2 regions of the Streptomyces sp. NPDC088350 genome follow, and region 1 is predicted to be linked to the other one. Evidence: riboswitches for the same ligand, from Rfam matches in the RefSeq annotation. Region 1 holds a riboswitch; the other holds the start of a gene.

Region 1 (5,630 bases):
TCCCGGTCTTCGTGTCGGCCTTGGGTATCGCCACAGCGCTGGTCAGCGACCCGGGGTCGGTGGTCCGCGTGTCCGGGGCGCTTGTCGTGGGCTCCGCGGTGGGCCGGTCGCCGGTGTTGCCGGGGGCGGTCCCGTTGTTGCCGCCGTTCCCGGCGTTTCCGCCATTCCCGCCGGGCTCGTCCGACGCGGATGCGGACGCGGAGGCCGTAGCAGTGGCCGTCGCGGTAGCAGTGGCCGTAGCCGTGGCTGTGGCCGTCGGGGACTCCTGCGGCTCACCCGAACCGCCGCCCGATCCCGAACCGCCGCCCGATCCGGGGTCGTTGCCCGTGCCGGCGCCGCACTTCTCGCCGCTGTTGATGCAGGTGACCATGTCGTTCATCAGGCCCTCGTCGAAGACGTTGATGAAGTCGCCGTGGTCCGTGACGGGCTTGTGCTGCTGTTCGGGGAAGGAGTCCACCGCGAACAGCGGGGTCGTCCTCCCGCCGTCCTGGAGGCTCGGCGCGCCGACGGCGTAGACGATGCGCTGCACCAGCTGCGGAATGGCCTTGAAGCCGTCCGGGCAGGTGCCGTCGGCGGCCTCGAAGGCCACGTGGGTGCGGTGGTTGGCACTGTCGATGTTGCGGCCGTCCCAGCAGCTCTGGAACTTGAAGGTGCGCACCACGTCGCTGCCCGACGGGCACAGCGGGTACTTGTCCTTGAGCTGCCGGTCCTCGAACCCGGTGCAGCTCCAGGAGGCGTTGGCGTTGGCCGGGCCGTTGACGAAGGCCTTCGCGTCGCCGGTGATGATCCGCAGGAGGCGCGGCATCGCGACGACCTTGCTCTGCGGGTTGCCCTCGAACGTCAGCGTGACCTGCTTGGCCGTGACGATCTCACCGGAGTTGCCCTCGGTGCCGCCGCCGGGCGAGTTGGCGTCCCGCTCCTGCTTGCCGTTCTGCAGACGCAGCACGGGCCAGTAGTAGGTGGACTTGTCGCCGGGGTTCTCGCAGCTCGTGTTGGCGTTGGCGAGGTCCTGGTCGCTGGCGAAGGCGTTGTTGGACTGGTTGCCGATGTAGTCGTGGAAGTGGTGGGCGCCGTTGGTGACTCCGGGGGCGACGATCACGTTGTCGGAGTTGAACAGACCGTTCTCGTTCACCCCGCACGCGGTGACGAACGTGCCGCGGGACGCGTCGGCCTGTTCCTGCGGGGTGTTCACGTTGGGCTGCACGGAGGTGATGTCCGCGTAGTCCGAGGCGACGGGCCCGTTGGTGGACTGCTGCTGGCCCTGGCCGCCGCCCTGCTGCTGGCCCTGGCCGGTCGGGGCGGCGCTGCCGCTCTGGTCGCCGCCGCTGCCGTTCTGGTCTCCGTTCGTGGGGGCGATGAGGGTGCAGGCGGCGAGCGCGTCGAGCCCCTCCGGGCGGTCCCCGACACGGTCGATGGCGTCGTCGATCCGGCTGATGGTCGCGGCCCGCTTCTCCTTCAAGGGATTCATGATCGCGTTGTCGGCGAAGGAGGCGTCCTGGCGTATGGCCTCCGTCGAGTCCCGCAGCTTCTGGTAGGCCTCGGTTATCTGCTGGTCCAGAAGCGCGAGTTCCTTGTCGACGTCGGTCTTCGCCCCGTCGGGCACCGTCGTCAACTGGGTACCGATGTCCGGGCAGTCGATCGTCGCGCCACGCGACGCCGCGTCCGGAGAAGCCTGTGGGGAGGAGTCACCGCCCCAACCGCCTTCCGACGCCGACGCGTAGACGTTCGCCGCCACCAGTCCTCCGCCGCCGAGCATCAGGGCGACTGCTGCCATCGTCGCGCGTCGTGCGCCTGTGGGGCGTCTGCGCGTGTTGCGTGCCACGGAAGTTGCTCCTACGCGTATCGGTCGGCCCGGATCGTCCCGGCATGGAAATCCCCCGACCCAATACGGAGACGGACGCCGGTGTGTTCAACCGTCCCGGAAATTCATAGCGACCTCATATGGAGCGTCCGGCTCCGCAGCCCATGAGTGCTCGTCATCCCCAGGACGAGGTAAAGGTCACAAATACGTATCGGACATATCGCGCTTCAACCTTCACACGAGGCACACACGTTGGCTAGGTTGACGGACAGGCCGTACGACCTACTCCGGCGATTGGCGCCGGGCCGCGCGGCTCGCGCCGAGTCCGGTGCGCCGCTCGCGGCAGCCGGAGCCGGGGACCCAACCGACTTGGGGTGAATCGGCCCAACCGCCCGTCAGGGCAAGGGCCGTAGGGCAAACCTTCCGTGATCGCCGCCCGAACCCGACAGCTAACCCGGTAGGCGCGATACGGAAGGAGCACGTCTGCCATGCCGGCAGAACGAGGCACGCGCACCGGAGGCAGTGGCCCCACCGTGGACGACCGACCCAGCCGCGAAGAAGTCCAGCGGCGGATCAACTCCCTTTACGACAGGGCCGAGACGGCCACCGGAAACTACAACGCCACGCGCAAGATGTCGGGGGGCCCGCGCCAGCGTGCCACTCCCCGCCCGGCCGCGTCCCGGCCTTCCGATCCCGCTCTCGACGCGGTCACCAAGCAGTGGTTCGACCAAGCCCGCGCCCAACTGGGCCCGACCGTACCGGCGGCCCTCCCGCCCAGCAGGACTCAGGGACGCCCGGCGGAAACCCGGCCCGAGCGACGCCCCGAGCCCGAGAGCGCCGGCCGTGCTCTTGAGGCGCCCGGCCGTGCCGTGGCCGAGCTGACCGCGGGGCCCTCCGTCCCGGACATCACGAGCCAGATGTCCGAGTCGGCCACCCGGCCCGTCGCCGCGCTGCCCGCCGCCCAGCAGGCACCGCAGCCGACCGTCGTGGACCTGCCGCCCGTGCCCGCCCTCGACCTGGCGCCCGCGCCCATGGTCGAGCAGCGGCGACTCGCCCCGCAGACAGCTCCGGAGCCGGTCTTCGACCCGCTCACGTCGGACTTGGCGCTGCTCCCGTACATCGCCGCACCGCGCACCGAAGCCGACCCGGCGAACACACCCTGGCCGACCCCCGAAACTGCCTGGCCGACCCCGGAGACGACCTGGTCCTCCCCCGAGACGACCTGGTCCACCGGGCAGATGCCCATGGTGCCCCAGCAGCCGACCGGCCAGGACGCCTGGTACACCACGCCGGAGCCGGACTGGCGCCCGCCCCAGCAGGAGTGGCAGCCGACCGCACCCGAGGCGGCCCTGGCAGCCCCGGTCGTCGCCCCCGAGTTCACCCTCCCGACCGCTCCGACGATGGCCCCCGAGTTCACGCTTCCCGTCGCTCCGACCATGGCTCCGGAGATCCCTCTCCCCACGGCCCCGGCGATGACCCCGATGACCACCACGGCCGTCCCCGCCGCACCGGACGCCGGCACACAGAGCAAGACCAGCATGGCGCTCGCGTTCGCCCGCGCGCAGATCGGCAGGCCGTGCCTGTGGGGCGCGGCGGGACCGGACGCGTACGACTGCTCCAGCCTCACCCAGGCCGCCTGGAAGGCCGCGGGCGTCCTGCTCCCGCGCACCGCCCAGGAACAGTCCGGCGCGGGCGCCCTCGTCCCGCTCACGGACATCCGCCCCGGCGACCTGATCTTCTTCTACGACAGCATCGACCACGTCGGCCTCTACACCGGCAACGGCCTGATGATCCACGCGCCGAGCCCGGGCACGCCGATACGCGAGGAGTCGATCTTCTACGCCGGTCCGGCCGCCATCCGGGGCGCCGTACGGCCCGCCTGATCCGCTCGGGGCCGGGCTTTCCCGGCCCTGGCCGCGCACACCCCGACACTCTCGGCGGGCCGTGTCGTTGGTCCCTACGAGTGGTGGAACCCCGGGCACGGTCGTAGCGTCGGACGAGACGAGAGACGACGACCGCGCCCCGGCGGACGGACCACCACCGATGCGGGTGCGGAGCGACGCGTACGAACGGGCGGCCGGGAGCGGACATGTACAAACACACCATGGTCGGAGTCGTCACGCTCTGTGCCGCCGCCCTGCTCGCGCCGGCCGTGGGCACGTCGTCCGCGGCCCCGGCGACGGTGCACGCGGTGCCCGCCGCCCATCGGCAGTTCGCGGGCCCGGTGCTCGTCGACTGCCTGTGGCATCCCCAGGTACGCCCCGCCGAGTTCATGCTCGCCTGCGGCGACGGCAACAGCCGCCTGACGTCGCTGCGTTGGACGTACTGGAACGACAACTCCGCGACGGCCACGGGCTTCAACGTGGTGAACGACTGCAAGCCCTACTGCGCGGCGGGCAGGTTCCACTCGTACCCGGTCGTCGTCCGGCTCGACACCCCGCAGCCGTGGAAGAGGCATCCGCGGGTGCGGCACTACAGCGAGATCAGCCTGACGTACACGGCGGGCAGGCCGGACAGGTTCGCGCACGTCGTGACCTATCCCCTGTGGAACTGACTCAGAGCGCCAGCTCCACCACCAGCGGCCGGTGGTCCGAGATCGCCGCCCGCGGCGCACCCGCCGTCCCTACGGCGTCCTCGCCGAGCCCCGTCGCCAGGATGTGGTCGAACTGGACGAGCGGGCGGTGCGAGGGATAGGTCGCCCGCCGCGCCGAACCCCGCCAGCCCCGCCGCCCCGTCACGTCGAGCGCGACCCGGGGCAGCACGCCGATCAGGTTGAAGTCCCCCATCAGCACCTGGGGTTGGGGCAGGTCGGCGATCCAGCGGCGCACGCCGAGCAGTTGGCCGACATTCCAGCCCGGTACGAACGACAGATGCACGGCCACGACGGTGAACGGCCCCTGCGGTCCCTCCAGTACGGCGGCCAGGGCGGCCCGGGGCTGATCCCGGGCCAGCACCGGGGCGGCCCGCCCGGCGACCCGCAGCGGCAGGGCGAGGGGCGCCGGCGGGAGTCGTAGGGCCCGCCATTCACGGACCGGAAGTCTGGACAGCAACGCGAGCCCGTGCGAGGGGACTTGGGGCTGCTGGGCCTCGGGGCCGTAGACACGCATCCCGGGCTCGGTGGGGTCGCGGACCCAGCCCCGGCCCGGCACCGAACGGCAGTGCAGCGCCGAGGCGTAACGCCAGTCCCGCGCTTCCATCGCGTCGGCGGCGACCGCCGCCTGGTCGACACCGCCCGACCGCTCCTGGAGGCGGTCGAGTTCCTGGAGGGCCACCACGTCGGCGTCCAGGGCCGCGACCGCTTCGGCGAGAGGCGCCGCAGCATCGCCGGGGTGAGCGGGCGCCGGGCGGCCGTCCGGCTGGATGCGCCGCCCGTGCAGCACGTTGAACGTCGCGCACCGCACCCGGAGGTCACCCATGTCGTGCCGTCGTCATCCGATCGTCCCCTGCGGGTAGGCGGGCAGGAGGAGTGATCTTCGCATGGGCCGAGGTCCCTGGGCATCGTGAGAAATACGTAGTCCGTCTACGGTGTGGCCGTGCCCCGCAACGCTCTGCGGCCGGACGGGCCGGCGCCCTCCGGAGCGCGCGCGACGTATCGTGCGTGGCCGAGCCGACGGCCCATGACGTGAAAGGCGAGGACATTGGGATCCGCGGCAGGAGCCGCCGAGGAGAGCGCCGCCGGGAGGCAGGGGCGTTCCCACCACGGCAACCGGCACGGCCGCAGCGAGCAGGCACGGCAGGCGGTGCTGGAGGCGACGGACGGGCTGCTCGTCGAGAAGGGCTTCGCGGGGCTCACCATGGAGGGCATCGCGGCGCGGGCCGGTGTCGCCAA
Region 2 (5,630 bases), on a different contig from region 1:
TATGTAGAGGGGCCCGTCCGGTACGGACGGGGGTGGCGAATCCGCCGGCGGCCGGGGCCCAGTTCCGCGAATGTGACACTCCCGGTGGGAAGTGTCACATTTTCGGCGACAGCATCCAGGACCCCCGGCACGCACTCACGGTGACCCGGATCGCCGAGGCGGAATCGGCCCACGGCATCCGATGCGGAGGAGCCCCTCCATGTACCGGAGGAGCACTTCCGCCCGCTGCATAAAGTCGGGCCATGCACCACGACGAGCCCCGCGCCGCCCCCGAACTCTTCACCTGGGAGTTCGCCACCGACCCCTACCCCGCCTACGCCTGGCTCCGCGAGCACGACCCCGTGCACAGGACGCGGCTCCCCAGCGGGGTCGAGGCCTGGCTGGTCACCCGGCACGCCGACGCCAAGCAGGCCCTCGCCGACCCGCGCCTCTCCAAGAACCCCGCGCACCACGACGAACCGGCGCACGCCAAGGGCAAGACCGGTATCCCGGGCGAACGCAAGGCCGAGTTGATGACGCATCTGCTCAACATCGACCCGCCGGACCACACCCGCCTGCGCCGGCTGGTCAGCAAGGCGTTCACGCCCCGCCGGGTGGCCGAATTCGCCCCGCGCGTGCAGGAGTTGACGAACGACCTCATCGACCGCTTCGCGCGGACCGGTTCCGCCGACCTCATCCACGACTTCGCCTTCCCGCTCCCCATCTACGCCATCTGCGACCTGCTCGGCGTCCCCCGCGAGGACCAGGACGACTTCCGCGACTGGGCGGGCATGATGCTGCGACATACAAAAGCAGGCCACGGCGGCGGACCGCGGGGCGGGGTCGCCCGGTCCGTGAAGAAGATGCGCGACTATCTCGCCGACCTCATCCACCGCAAGCGCGAGGCCCTCCCCGACAGCCCGGAACCCCTCCCCGGCGAGGACCTCATCTCCGGCCTCATCCGCGCCTCCGACCACGGCGAACACCTCACCGAGAACGAGGCCGCCGCCATGGCCTTCATCCTGCTCTTCGCCGGGTTCGAGACGACCGTCAACCTCATCGGCAACGGCACCTACGCCCTCCTCACCCACCCCGAGCAGCGCGCCCGCCTCCAGAAGTCCCTGGCCGCCGGCGAACACGGCCTCCTCGAAACCGGCGTCGAGGAACTCCTGCGCTACGACGGCCCGGTGGAGCTGGCGACCTGGCGCTTCGCCACCCGCCCCCTCACCCTCGGCGGACAGGACATCGCGGCCGGCGACCCCGTACTCGTCGTCCTGGCCGCCGCGGACCGCGATCCGGAACGGTTCGCCGATCCCGACGTCCTCGATCTGGGACGGCGTGACAATCAACACCTCGGCTACGGCCACGGCATCCACTACTGCCTCGGCGCCCCGCTCGCCCGCCTGGAGGGCCAGACCGCGCTCGCCACCCTCCTCACCCGCCTCCCCGACCTCCAACTCGCCGCGGACCCGGCCGACTTGCGCTGGCGCGGCGGGCTCATCATGCGCGGACTGCGCACCCTGCCCGTGGAGTTCACCCCCGAGCGGGCACTCCGCCCCGGTGAACCCGAACCTGAACCCGCAATCCCACCCCGTAAACCCGAAGATGACACTTCCTCAACTCTGTGATCTTCACGTGATCTACGTGGCATTGACTTGTGACAAGTGATCGAGTGCGGCTACGTTCACGTACCAGCGCGGCGCCCCGCACCACCCGCCGCGCGGTCCCCCCGCCGTCACGCGAAAGGCCTCCGCATGCTCTCCGGGAACGGTCGTCACCGTCGCCCCCGTCAGGCTCCGGCACTCCTCGTCGCGGCCGGCGTCACCGGCTCCGCCATCGCCATCCCGCTCCTCGGCGCCGCCGCCGCGAACGCCGCCGACGGCACCACCTGGGACAAGGTGGCCCAGTGCGAGAGCGGCGGCTCGTGGAGCGAGAACAGTGGCAACGGCTACTACGGCGGCCTGCAACTGTCCCAGGACGACTGGAGCAAGTACGGCGGCCTCGACTACGCCCCGAGCGCCGACCTGGCCAGCCGCTCCCAGCAGATAGCCGTCGCCGAGAAGATCCTCGACGACCGGGGCACCTCGCCCTGGATGACCTGCTCCCTGCTCTCCGGTCTCACCACGACCTCGGGTTCGACGAACGTCGACACGGGCGTCGCGAGCGACTCGCCGTCGACCGGCACGACGGACTCCTCCGGCTCGACGGACTCCTCCGGCTCGACGGACTCCTCCCCTTCCTCGGCGTCCTCCGGACTGTCCGACTCCAGCAACACGGACTCGACTTCGTCCGATACGTCCGACTCCTCCACCGGCGACCCGTCGAGCAGCCCCTCGCCCGCCGCGACGAAGGACTCCGCGAGCTCCGCCAAGTCCGACAAGTCCGCCGCCCCTTCCGTGAGCGACGACTCGGCGACCGCATCTCCGAAACTCGATGAATCGGACAACTCGGCGCAGGCGGCGGGCAAGTGGAGCCTCGTCGACACCGGTGCGCTCGGGAGTGGGTCGAGCGCAGGCAAGCACCGCGGAGCCGGTGCCGAGGAAGGCGTCACGGCGCAGACGTACACGGTCCGCGCCGGTGACTCCCTCGCGTCCATCGCCGACTCCCTTGGCTACGACGGCGGATGGCGTGCGCTCTACGCCGAGAACAAAAAGGTGATAGGCGCCGATCCGACCCGGATCGCCGCCGGTCAGACCTTGGACGTCGGTACGGAAACGGGCGAAAAGTAGCAGGAGGGCAGCGGGAGTTCACGTCACGCTTCGCGTCGAATGTCCGGTTTGATCAAAGTGTGGGATGAGTCTCAGAAGCCCTGATCGTCTTTGAAATTCCGCCGATTCCGTGTCTACGGTCAAGGCCGCTCGTCACCACGAGCCCCGGCTGCCGCACACGCCGAGTCCTGCCAGCGGCCTCCGGGAACATTCGTCGCGTCAAGCGCCGTAGGCAGGAGCGGGGGACCCAAGGTAAGCGCCGGGCCCGGGAGTCGAGAGACACCGGAACCGGCTTGGGGTTAAGCCGCGCACCGAGAGGTGTGCGGCCGGGCAACTCACACGGCCCGAACCCGACAGCTCACCTCGTAGGCGTCGGTGAGGGGATTGGGATTTTCCATGCTGTTTTCCAGCAAGGGCAAGCACCGCCGTCCGTCCAAGGCCACTCGCGTCGCCACGCTCGCCGGCGTGACCGGCGTCGCCATCGCCGCCCCGCTCATGGCGGCCAGTGGCGCCTCCGCCGCCACCGCGTCCGAGTGGGACACGGTCGCCAGCTGCGAGTCCGGCGGCAACTGGTCCATCAACACCGGCAACGGCTACTACGGCGGCCTGCAGTTCTCCGCCTCGACGTGGGCCGCGTACGGCGGCACCGCCTACGCCTCCACCGCGAACCAGGCCTCCAAGTCCCAGCAGATCGCCGTCGCCGAGAAGGTTCTCGCGGCCCAGGGCAAGGGCGCCTGGCCCACCTGCGGCACCGGCCTCTCCAGCGCCACCTACTCGGGCGGCAGCTCCTCGAGCGGCAACAGCTCGTCGAGCGGCAGCTCCTCCAGTGGCAGCACCAGCACCCGCTCGACGGACACGACGGCCTCCCGCTCCGCCGAGCGCCCGGCCGCCAAGAAGACCGTCACCACCCCGACCGGCAAGAAGGTCAAGAAGGGTGACGGCGAGTACAAGGTCGTCAAGGGCGACAGCCTCAGCTCCATCGCCGAGAAGCACAAGGTGAAGGGCGGCTGGCAGCAGCTGTTCAAGCTGAACAAGGACATCATCGACGACGCCGACGTCATCTTCCCGGGCCAGCAGCTCCACCTGAAGTGACATACGCGGCTCGTAGCTTAACCACAGCGCCCTCACAGCCGTGGTGTCCACTATGGAGACCTCGTGAGGGTCACCCCCGTCCCCCACGGGCTCCCCGCTCCGGTGCGTGTTCCCCCGTACGCACCGGGGCGGGGCTTTTTTTGTGCCCGCCGGTGATTTTGTGCGCTCTTTGGCGAAGCGCTTTGTTCCGTTCGGAAACAATTTACTCTCGGTTCTGTCCATCAGGCGGCCGACCGGATGGCCAATCGCCCCGAGCCGGTTAGGCTCGTCTCGCAGAGCCGCTGCGGTGTTGCCGTAGCCGCGTCAGATCCCAAGAAGGAGATGCTCGTGCCGTCCATCGACGTCGTCGTAGCCCGGGAAATCCTGGACTCCCGAGGCAACCCCACGGTCGAGGTCGAGGTCGGCCTCGACGACGGCAGCACGGGTCGTGCCGCCGTTCCGTCCGGCGCCTCCACCGGTGCCTTCGAGGCCATCGAGCTGCGTGACGGTGACCCGAACCGCTACGGCGGCAAGGGTGTCGAGAAGGCCGTCCTCGCCGTCATCGAGCAGATCGGCCCGGAGCTCGTCGGCTACGACGCCACCGAGCAGCGTCTGATCGACCAGGCGATGTTCGACCTGGACGCCACCGACAACAAGGGCTCCCTCGGCGCCAACGCCATCCTCGGCGTCTCCCTCGCCGTCGCGCACGCCGCCTCCGAGGCGTCCGACCTCCCCCTCTTCCGCTACCTGGGCGGCCCGAACGCGCACCTGCTGCCCGTTCCGATGATGAACATCCTGAACGGCGGCTCGCACGCCGACTCGAACGTGGACATCCAGGAGTTCATGATCGCCCCGATCGGCGCGGAGTCCTTCTCCGAGGCGCTGCGCTGGGGCGCCGAGGTCTACCACACCCTCAAGAAGGTGCTGAAGACCAAGGGCCTGTCCACCGGCCTCGGCGACGAGGGCGGCTTCGCCCCGAACCTGGAGTCCAACCGCGCCGCCCTCGACCTCATCATCGAGGCCATCAAGCAGGCCGGTTACATCCCCGGCGAGCAGATCGGGCTCGCGCTCGACGTCGCCGCGTCCGAGTTCTACAAGGACGGCAAGTACGAGTTCGAGGGCAAGTCCCGCTCGGCCGCCGAGATGACCGAGTACTACGAGGAGCTCGTCTCCGCGTACCCGCTCGTCTCCATCGAGGACCCGCTGTACGAGGACGACTGGGCCGGCTGGAAGGTCATCACCGACCGCATCGGCGACAAGGTCCAGATCGTCGGCGACGACCTCTTCGTCACCAACCCCGAGCGTCTCGCCCGCGGCATCGAGGAGGGCACCGCCAACGCCCTGCTCGTCAAGGTGAACCAGATCGGCTCGCTGACCGAGACCCTGGACGCCGTCGAGATGGCCCAGCGCAACGGCTTCAAGTGCATGATGTCCCACCGCTCCGGCGAGACCGAGGACACCACCATCGCCGACCTCGCCGTCGCGGTGAACTGCGGCCAGATCAAGACCGGCGCCCCGGCCCGCTCGGACCGCGTCGCCAAGTACAACCAGCTCCTGCGCATCGAGGAGATCCTCGACGACGCGGCGGAGTACGCGGGCCGCAGCGCGTTCCCCCGCTTCAAGGGCTGACCCCACCGGATTCCCGGGGATCCACCGGGTCAATCCTCAGCCAGTCGTACGTACGTCCCCGCACCCGGTCCCGTACCGTGTGCGGGGACGTACGCACGTGTGAAGGGGAGGCGGGACATGGCCGTGAAGGACCGGGACCGGTTCTCCACCGCGACCAGGCTGAAGCTGCTCGGCGAGCAGACGGCGGCCCGTGTCTACCGTTCCCAGACCAAACGGCAGGCCCGCCGTTCCCGGCTGACCGGC

Evidence for each region. Region 1 has a riboswitch for cyclic di-AMP ahead of ACIQBL_RS28720 (NlpC/P60 family protein). Riboswitches for the same ligand answer to the same signal wherever they lie in the genome.
Region 2: another riboswitch for cyclic di-AMP. It lies ahead of ACIQBL_RS01110 (transglycosylase family protein); the one in region 1 lies ahead of ACIQBL_RS28720 (NlpC/P60 family protein).

The regions. Positions count from the first base shown of each region.
Region 1 is NZ_JBIVNL010000008.1:226,908-232,537, reverse strand. It holds gene ACIQBL_RS28725 (DUF1996 domain-containing protein) at 1-1,774, opposite strand, end outside; cyclic di-AMP (ydaO/yuaA leader) riboswitch at 2,109-2,281, shown strand; gene ACIQBL_RS28720 (NlpC/P60 family protein) at 2,290-3,684, shown strand; gene ACIQBL_RS28715 (hypothetical protein) at 3,891-4,355, shown strand; gene ACIQBL_RS28710 (endonuclease/exonuclease/phosphatase family protein) at 4,357-5,217, opposite strand; gene ACIQBL_RS28705 (TetR/AcrR family transcriptional regulator) at 5,440-5,630, shown strand, end outside.
Region 2 is NZ_JBIVNL010000001.1:238,123-243,752, forward strand. It holds gene ACIQBL_RS01100 (cytochrome P450) at 243-1,607, shown strand; gene ACIQBL_RS01105 (transglycosylase family protein) at 1,734-2,708, shown strand; cyclic di-AMP (ydaO/yuaA leader) riboswitch at 2,902-3,074, shown strand; gene ACIQBL_RS01110 (transglycosylase family protein) at 3,084-3,779, shown strand; gene eno (phosphopyruvate hydratase) at 4,101-5,387, shown strand; gene ACIQBL_RS01120 (septum formation initiator family protein) at 5,505-5,630, shown strand, end outside.